2 regions of the Sporosarcina sp. P37 genome follow, and region 1 is predicted to be linked to the other one. Evidence: a T-box and tRNA genes for the amino acid it is inferred to sense, from the RefSeq annotation. Region 1 holds a T-box; the other holds one or more tRNA genes.
What was found. The T-box of region 1 lies ahead of SporoP37_RS02245 (valine--tRNA ligase). A T-box ahead of a tRNA ligase gene usually reads a tRNA of that ligase, here a tRNA-Val.
Positions count from the first base shown of each region.

Region 2: it encodes a tRNA-Val, which carries the amino acid that the T-box ahead of SporoP37_RS02245 (valine--tRNA ligase) is inferred to sense. The anticodon was not compared.

Region 1 covers NZ_CP015349.1:403,193-408,279, reverse strand. The annotation lists gene hemL (glutamate-1-semialdehyde 2,1-aminomutase) at 1-978, shown strand, start outside; gene SporoP37_RS02255 (hypothetical protein) at 1,246-1,869, shown strand; T-box leader at 2,098-2,316, shown strand; gene SporoP37_RS02245 (valine--tRNA ligase) at 2,369-5,014, shown strand.
Region 2 covers NZ_CP015349.1:2,712,687-2,717,773, reverse strand. The annotation lists gene SporoP37_RS13610 (hypothetical protein) at 80-832, opposite strand; tRNA gene SporoP37_RS13605 (tRNA-Val) at 1,514-1,586, opposite strand; gene SporoP37_RS17330 (hypothetical protein) at 1,766-1,915, opposite strand; gene SporoP37_RS13600 (TRAP transporter permease) at 2,296-4,332, opposite strand; gene SporoP37_RS13595 (DUF1850 domain-containing protein) at 4,322-4,846, opposite strand; gene SporoP37_RS13590 (TAXI family TRAP transporter solute-binding subunit) at 4,993-5,087, opposite strand, start outside.

The DNA.
Region 1 (5,087 bases):
CGTGTACCTTCGATTGATATGGTGCGCATGGTGTCTTCAGGCACAGAGGCAACAATGAGTGCGCTTCGTCTGGCTCGCGGCTATACGAAACGCAATAAGATCCTGAAATTTGAAGGATGCTACCATGGCCACGCGGACTCCTTGCTGATTAAAGCAGGATCTGGTGTTGCCACATTAGGTTTGCCGGACAGCCCGGGTGTGCCTGAATCCATTGCTTCAAACACGATAACAGTTGCTTATAACGACTTGGAAAGTGTCAAAGCAGTCTTTAAAGAATTTGGAGACGATTTGGCCGCAGTGATCGTAGAGCCGGTTGCGGGAAATATGGGTGTTGTTGGACCTGACGACGGTTTCTTGCAGGGGCTGCGTGATCTGACGACGGAAAACGGTTCACTATTGATCTTCGATGAAGTCATGACAGGTTTCCGTGTCGGCTATAATTGTGCGCAAGGTCATTTCGGCATCACACCTGACTTGACGTGTCTCGGAAAAGTAATCGGCGGCGGTCTGCCAGTCGGCGCGTACGGCGGTTCACGTGAAATCATGGAACACGTAGCACCGGCGGGTACAATTTACCAGGCAGGTACTTTATCCGGTAATCCAATTGCTATGACAGCGGGAATTGAAACGCTGAAGAAATTGACGCCGGAAACATATGAGCGCTTTATTCAGCTTGGTGATCAGCTGGAAGAAGGCTTCCGCGCTGCAGCGAAAGCAAATAATATTCCGCACACTGTCAACCGGGCAGGTTCTATGATTGGGTTCTTCTTCACAGATGAACGGGTCAATAATTATGACAAGGCAAAAACTTCCGATCTTGAACTGTTTGCAGAATACTACCGTCTCATGGCGGAAGAGGGTATCCTTTTACCTCCTTCCCAGTTTGAAGGTATGTTCTTGTCAGCAGCACATACAGAGGAACAAATTGCAAAAACAGTGGAAGCATTCCATACAGTGTTTGCAAAATTGAAGAGATAATTTGGACGCCAGGCAGACAGACTTGCCTGGCGTTTTTTTGTTTATTCGTTTTGGAAGTGTTGCGGTTCTCCAGGCGAATAGCGCGGCTCCCTAGACGCATGGCGCTGTCAGCTATTCGTATTGCGTACGCGTTCACACTAATAACGGGATCCCTGCGACAATTAACACCATTACGCCGGTTCACTCCCGTTATACTTTACACATCACTTCTAAATTCCTCGCTTTCTTCATATAGTAGCCTGAGTTAAGAAAAGGAGTGAAGAGAAAATGACGACACATCAATGGACATTACAGGAGTCTTTTTATTTTCCTGCTGAATACGGCGCGTTTGCGGAAACGGCGGAAGTGAAGGTGACGCCTGGTTTTACTGAAGAACGTACAGAGGATGCAATTCGGCTGCAGGGGATCTATCATATTGCGGCAAACGTTGTATTTGATGCAGACAAGCAAGTGGAACTGTCGGCAGAGGACCTGCTCGTCATCGATGATGTGGAAGTAGAAAACGGCAAAGGATATTTTGAATATGCGGTGCCGCTGAATGTTGATTTGCCGGCAGAGCTTGACGGCAACCTGGAGCTTGATGTCCAGGATATTAAAACTGTTGCCAAAGAAGACGGCGGGTTGTCTCTGGAGTGGACCGTGCTTTTAAAGCAGGAAGTCCCTGTGCAGGAAGCGCCAATTGTTCAGGAAGAACCTGCGGCACCACAGCTGGCCGACGCTTCTACATCACATATGCAGTTTCTGGAAAATGCTGATCGTGCGGTAGAGCAAGTCCAAAATGAAATGGAAGACTTTCTCTTATACATCGCCCAGCTCGATGACGATGTGACGAGAAAGATCTTCCATTCAAATAATATTCTTGTAGAAGCAGAAGGACAAAGCAGCGAGTAAGCAAAATAATAAAAAGTCTCCGGTCGTAGGTACAATGAGTAATCGGATCAGCTGAAACACAGTCAGCGGAATAATGCAGCCTTTACAGTAAAATCTTGTCTTCCTGAGCCACGGCGGCAGCAGATAGGGATTATAACCTTTTCGCATCGTTCACCATCCTTTCTCGTTTGACTGGCAATCACTTGACGGACGCAGCATGTTTCCCATATAATAATGGGTGATAAGAATATAAATGCGAAGAGTAGGAAAGTACATGTGAACCGTTTTCTTCAGAGAGGGTGCGATTGGTGAGACGTGCCTGGAAACAGCAGATGGAAGTCCCCTATGAGCAGTTTCTGTGAAATAAGAGTAGCAGGAACCGGTGAAGACCGTTACCAAATCATGAAGATGTAATGCTCTTTAGCATTCATAAATAAAGGTGGTACCACGAGCTCCTTCGTCCTTTTACCGGGATGAGTGGGGCTTTTTTGTATCCCTTTTATTTGAAGGAGGAACTGTAATGACTGATGAACTGACAATGCCGACTAAATATGATCCGCAGGCAGTAGAAAATGGCCGTTATGAATGGTGGCTAAAAGGTAAATATTTTGAGTCCGATGTAAAGAGTGAAAAAGAACCTTATACGATTGTAATCCCGCCGCCGAACGTAACAGGCAAACTTCATTTGGGCCACGCTTGGGATACAACATTACAGGATATGCTTATTCGTATGAAGCGTATGCAAGGATACGACGCATTGTGGCTGCCCGGTATGGACCACGCGGGTATTGCGACGCAGGCGCGAGTCGAAGAAAAACTGCGCGCAGAAGGGAAAACCCGCTATGACCTCGGACGTGAAAAGTTTGTTCAGGAAACGTGGAAGTGGAAAGAAGAATATGCAAGCCACATCCGCGCACAATGGTCGAAGCTTGGTCTGGCGCTTGATTATTCAAAAGAACGCTTCACATTAGATGAAGGGTTATCAAAAGCAGTTCGCGAAGTCTTCGTAAAATTATACGAAAAGAAACTGATCTACCGCGGCGAATATATCATCAACTGGGACCCTGCAACGAAAACGGCATTGTCCGATATCGAAGTAATTCATAAAGACGTCCAGGGTGCATTCTATCATATGCGTTATCCATTAACAGATGGCACGGGATCCATTGAAATTGCGACTACACGTCCTGAGACAATGCTCGGTGATACAGCTGTAGCCGTACACCCCGAAGATGAACGCTATCAGCACCTGATCGGCAAAATGGTGAAGCTGCCGATTGTCGGACGTGAAATTCCGATTGTAGCAGATGACTATGTTGAAATGGACTTCGGAAGCGGTGCAGTGAAAATCACACCTGCGCATGACCCGAATGACTTTGAAATCGGTAATCGTCATAACTTGCCGCGGGTTCTTGTCATGAATGAAGACGGCACAATGAATAAATTAGCCGGCAAATATGAAGGTATGGATCGTTTTGAATGCCGTAAGCAAATCGTCAAAGACTTGCAGGAAATGGATGTGCTGTTTGAAATCGAAGAACATATGCACTCTGTGGGTCACTCGGAACGCAGCGGGGCGGTAGTGGAGCCGTATTTATCCACGCAATGGTTTGTCAACATGCAGCCGCTTGCCGAGCAGGCAATCAATCTTCAGAAAAATGAAGATGAAAAAGTAACCTTTGTTCCAGACCGTTTTGAAAAGACGTATTTAGGCTGGATGGAAAATGTGCACGACTGGTGTATTTCGCGCCAGCTATGGTGGGGCCACCGGATTCCGGCCTGGTATCATAACACTACAGGTGAAGTGTATGTCGGACATGAAGCGCCGGCGGATGAAGAAAACTGGACGCAGGACAATGATGTGCTGGATACTTGGTTCTCATCTGCGCTATGGCCATTCTCGACAATGGGCTGGCCTGATACGGAAAACGAAATGTACAAAAAATATTACCCTACAGATGCCCTTGTTACAGGGTATGATATTATCTTCTTTTGGGTGTCCCGCATGATCTTCCAGGCACTTGAATTCACAGAGGAGCGTCCTTTTAAAGACGTCTTGATCCATGGTTTGGTGCGTGCGGAAGACGGCCGTAAAATGTCCAAGTCCCTTGGCAATGGCGTAGACCCAATGGATGTCATCGAACAGTACGGAGCAGACGCATTGCGTTACTTCCTGGCAACAGGTTCTTCACCAGGACAAGATTTGCGCTATTCTACGGAAAAAGTTGAAGCGATCTGGAACTTTGCCAATAAAATTTGGAATGCTTCCCGCTTTGCATTGATGAATATGGATGGCATGACGTATGATGAAATCGATCTGTCAGGAGAGAAATCTGTAGCCGATGCATGGATCCTAACCCGTTTAAATGAAACTGTTGAGCAAGTGACAAGCCTTGCCGACCGTTATGAGTTCGGTGAAATGGGCCGGGCTCTGTACAACTTTATCTGGGATGATTTCTGTGACTGGTATATCGAGATGGCAAAACTGCCGTTATACGGTGAAGATGAAGCCGCGAAGAAAATGACGCGTTCGGTTCTTGCGCATGTTCTTGACCATACGATGCGTCTATTGCACCCGCTGATGCCGTTCATCACAGAAGAGATCTGGCAGAACCTTCCGCATGAAGGCGAGTCGATCACAGTAGCGAAGTGGCCGGAAATGGATGAGGCATTAATGGATAAGTCCCGTGCTGGCCATATGAAATTATTGATGGATATTATTAAAGCCGTGCGAAATATTCGTGCGGAAGTGAATACACCGATGAGCCGTAAAGTCGATTTGTATATTTCTGCAAAAGATGAAGCGACTGTGGCGGTGCTGGAAGAAAACCGCAGCTACCTTGAGCGTTTTTGTAATCCGGAAGCACTGACGATTGGCGTTAAAGTGAATGCGCCAGGCAAAACCATGTCAGCAGTTGTAACAGGAGCTGAATTATATTTGCCGCTTGAAGGCTTAATTGATATTGAAGAAGAGCTGGCCCGTTTGACAAAAGAGCTAGGCAAGTGGCAGGGAGAAGTGAAACGCGTTCAAGGTAAATTATCAAATGAACGCTTTACTTCAAAAGCGCCTGAAGCAGTTGTTGCGGAAGAGCGTGCGAAGGAACAGGACTATTTAGAGAAGTATGCGGCGGTTGAGCGCCGTATTGCGGAACTGAAAGAGATGTAAAAAAGGGATAGGCTAATAGCCAGAAGTGAACCTTTTAGAGAAGGGTTTTGTCCCAGCCTCATTATAAAGAATA
Region 2 (5,087 bases), 960 kb from region 1:
CAGATAAAGAAGCGCTTGGCTATTTCAAAATAAACAACTGATCCTCGACCTCAATTATTGACGATTATAATCTTTTGTCTTAATCAATTCTAAACATATTAATTAGCTCATTTAACTTGTTTCCAATATTACTACGAACAAAGGTATTTGAATCAGTTGCAATCATCAATCCGCCAGTATTTATAACTTGTAAGTTACTCAACTTCATTAAGGAAGATCTGAACTCCATCAACTCTTCGTTATCCAAAATCAATTTATCAAGTTCATCCCCTTTCTGTTCATACTCCTCTGGCCTTAACCGTAAAAACAACATAGTAGAATTCACACTTTCTGCATTTTCATCTTCGGGCAAACTCGTTAGAAAGTTATAAGCCTTATTAAAGTACTCAATATCCCAGTCATTCATATTCTGAAGAGCGTGAATAATAATTGAACTTGTATAATCAATCTTTTGAGTAGAAAGCAAAATTTCACCTGCAAAATAACCTAATATTTCTGAGCTTCTTTCAGAAACGGAATTTAGAGCTCCATCTAATATTCCAAAAAATTTTTCCCTGGAATGATCATGACTTAGAAATTCTTTTAGGCTCTCCCTATCTTTGTCATCATATTTTTTTCCTTGTTCGTTTATTTTTTTTGAAAATCCTTTCAAAAATCGTTTCATTTTTCTTTCCTTGTGGTAATTCCAGATATGTTTAGCTACACCTAACATTTTTAAAGGAGTATTATCCATCACTTGTCCAATCGTTTCTAAAGAGTCTTCTGCAAAAGAATCAAGATCGCTTAAAATTTCTTGAAGATTTCTTAATGATAAACTTTTTTCTTTTGACAAATTTATCCTCCCCTAGCCTCTAAATGATTTTTTTATCATTAATTTTCTCACTGTATATGAGAATTCGACTCTTAAAACTCAAAAATTTACTGCCTCTATATACTTTGAATAAAAACTTTTCATAAAATAACAGAGCAACTGTTTAACGCTAATTTCAATACTATACAGGGATAGCAAGGGACATGACTTAAGCCATCTAAGAAATGAAGAGCGTGCGTCTTTGAAGTCGATCGTCTTCCGCTACAATGAGCTTACTGTCCATAAAGTATAATCCCTAAAGAAAATAAAGGAAATGGCCCTTTGATGAATATGGTCTGTTTTACAACATACTATTCCAACATCTACGGTTAACAAGTCTCTATTTAAGATAGCTACAGATATGCAAGCAGCACCGCAACTACGAGGAGATTCAGCGTGTATGGAAAGACTCCACAGCGTTGCAAAGGATGCTTAATGCACCTTCTCCGGGAAGCACCAGACAGAAACGCTGGTCATCGTCGAAAATGATAAAATCCAGATCAAATTATTTACTGTTAACTTTTTTTGATTTATTTACTTTGATTTTTAACACCAATTTAACACCAACCTACAAAAAAAAGACCCCTAGGCATCCGGCCTAATAGGATCTCTTGGCGTTAAAGAACCGTGTTCCGACGGTCTTTAACTGGGTTTGGCACCCAATGACTCCGACTGGGCTCGAACCAGCGACCTCCACCCTGTCAAGGTGGCGCTCTCCCAGCTGAGCTACGGAATCGAAAATACTAGGATGTGCACAATAAGCAGTTACGCTCTCAAGCACAAATACTATAATAGCATCATCTCGCCCTATTGTAAACAAAGAAATTAAAAATCGATAATTTTTCTATTCCGTCAGAAAAATTACCGATTTTTATGGATATACGTTACATTGTTCAGAGGATATTCTCCTTTCAATTACTGCATTGGATTTGCATTTTCTTCCATCGGTTCTTTTTCAAAATATAAAAACTCCTCATGATCCAGCTCATTCATTCTTTCTTTATTGAAGCCATGTGCCAAGTGACCTTCAAAAACAGTTTCCCACCAAGTGTCTTGTGTATTCATTTTATCTCTCTCCTTTTGGTTTGATTGGTTTCTGTACCGATCTGTATATTTTGGCTGTTGTGATTGATTTGCTTATATGTAGTATATACATAACTGACAGTGGCAAAACTGCGCAATTAGTCCAAAAATGATTCATTCTTTTCTAGACCTTTGACTTCTTGACTTTCCTGTAATTCTGTGAAATGAAAATACCTTTTTAGCGATAAAACCAAGTAAATACTAGACTCTTCATCTATTGAAGATGTACAAGCACTCTAGTTCTTTTTTATCAATCAATCTAGTGTTTATGACAGGCAAATTGAAAAACAGAAACTTTGAACAGCCGGACAATAAAAAACGGCTTGCCTGCTCGCAATATTTGAGCAGACATGCCGTTTTTTTTAATTTGAAGCCAGTTTTGGCGGATTGTTTTTTCTGTTCCCCATAAACTGAAATGCAAGTAAGATAACGAATAGCACTAAGCCGATAACGTCGGTCAGGGTTTCCGGGTAAATCAGCATCATTCCCGTGGCAATCGTTACGATTCGCATAATCCAGTTTAATTTACTGTACCAATAACCAATCAATCCTGCGCCAATCGCGATCATCCCGACAATTGCGGTCATGGTGACCCATATAATCTCCGTCACGCTTGAATCCAGCATCAGCATTGCGGGATTGAAAACAAACATATACGGAATGATAAAGGCCGCAATCGCAAGTTTTGCAGAAGTAACACCGGTCTTAATTGGATCTCCGCCTGAAATACCCGAGGCTGCAAAAGCGGCCAGCGCAACAGGCGGCGTGATATCTGCGATAATACCGAAATAGAAAACAAATAAGTGTGCAGATACTGCCACTACAATCGGCACAGCTGCACCTGCCGGCTCACCCAGCATCAGCAGCGTAATAATGGCTGGCGCTGCGATTGTAGAAGTGATCACGTAGTTTGCAGTCGTTGGAGAACCCATCCCCAAAACGATTGCTGCAAACATCGTGAAAATCAGTGTCAGTAAAATATTACCGCCTGCTGCTGAGATCAGACCTGTTGCCAAACTTAGCCCGAGTCCGGTTTTCACTACCACACCAACAATGATACCTGCACAGGCCGTCGCTGCCGCAACAGCCAATGCTGTCCGCGCACCGTCAACCAGCGCATCGATCATATCACGAAGACCGATTCTTGTTTCTTTACTGATCGCACTCACTACAATCGTCAGTACAATACCGAGCAGTGCGGCTTTCATCGTTGGAATGCCCGCTAATAAGAACACGATAATTCCTGCAATCGGCAGCAGTAAATAAATCTTTTTCAGCGTCTCTTTACGGTTCGGAATTTGTGATGCATCCATCCCCTGCAAGCCTACGCGCTTTGCTTCAAAATGGGTCATAATCCAAATTCCCGTGAAGTACAGCAGCGCAGGAATAGCCGCAGCTTTGGCTATTTCCCAATACGTTACCCCGCCAATGAACTCAACCATCAGAAACGCAGCCGCGCCCATAATCGGCGGCATAATCTGCCCGCCTGTAGAAGCTGCTGCCTCCACTCCGCCAGCGAACTCTTTACGATAACCCAGTTTTTTCATCATCGGAATCGTATATGAACCCGAACCTACTACGTTAGCGACAGAGCTTCCAGAAATCGTACCTTGCAGCGCACTTGAGAAAATAGCAACTTTCGCCGGTCCGCCGGTTAAACGGCCTGCAAGTACTACTGCCAGGTCATTAAAATAGGTGCCGACGCCCGTTTTTACCAAAAATGCTCCAAACAGCAGGAAGACGAATATGAAGGTGGCCGATACGCTGATCGGTGTACCGAGAATCCCGTCTGTCGTAAAGAACATTAATTGAACGAGATTTTCCACACTTTGCCCGCGGTGTGCGAGGAATCCGGGAAAATACGGTCCAAAGAACGCATAAACCAAGAACACGATTGAAATAATTGTAATTGGCAGTCCCACCGCACGTCTCGCCGCTTCAAGCGTTAACAGAACAGCTAAGATACCAATCACTAAATCAATATCAGATACACGTCCCACACGAAATACCAGTTCATCAATGAACAGCGGCCAATACAAACCGACCGCTACTGCCAATAACGATAAAATAATATCGTAAAACGGCACCTTGTCGCGGCGCACACCAATTTTCTTTCTGGCAGGAAACAGTAAAAAAATGAGCGATAAGGCAAACCCTAAGTGAATGGAACGTTGGATTTGCGCTGTAAACGGTTTACCAATCGCAGTGTATAATTGGAAAATAGAAAATGCCAGTAAGCCAAAAAACACAATTTTACTGAGCAGACCCTTCAAGTCCCGCGTATTGGATTCAGGGTCGTATTTTTGAAGAATTTCGAGTTGCTCTTGTTCTGAAAGCGTACCCATTTCTTCATCTGAGATGGGGGAATTATTTTTTTCCCGTTCTTTGTTAGTTTCCATCTACTCTAGCTCCTTTCAACAACTCATAATTTGATACCTTGGCCACATAAAATTCATAGGAATGACCTTTTTGAAGAAATTCTTTCAGATGATAATCTTTTTGCTGATATCGCAAAGACAGATCGGCATTTACTCTTCCTACATAAAGAACAAACGAGTCAATCACGCGGTTTTCGAATGTAAGCGTATAAACACCATCTTCCACTTGCAGCGTTTCGCCCTCTTCTGCGTAACCCGGCAATCCGATAGCTACGTCTTCATACTGCATACATTCGAAACGGAGCTTTTCATTTTCAGTAATGAGATATTGTTCCTTCACATTGGATAAGTGTATCGAATGAATATAGTTAATTTGAAAATGCCGGTCTTCACGCAATGGAAGGTAATATACTTCGTGCTGTTCGCTCCGAACTTCCTCAAGTACGATTATTTGCCTGTATGGATAAAACAATGCGATCAGCAACACAATTCCTGTCAGAACAATCGGCAGCAGAACGAATCTACGTAATTTCATCCGCTTATCCCTTTCTGTTACTCTCTCATCAGTAGTCGTAATAGTATATGAATTGCGCCAATTTCACGCAAAAATCAAGAACGGGACGGCCAAAGCTTTCGCTTCACCGTCCCCTCTGATCATGTCAAAAAAAACATTCTTGCCAATTAGTTTACTTCATCAAAGTATTTCTGCGCACCCGGGTGAACAGGAATACCAATACCGTTCAAGCCGCTCTCCGCTTTAATCAAAGCGCCTTTAG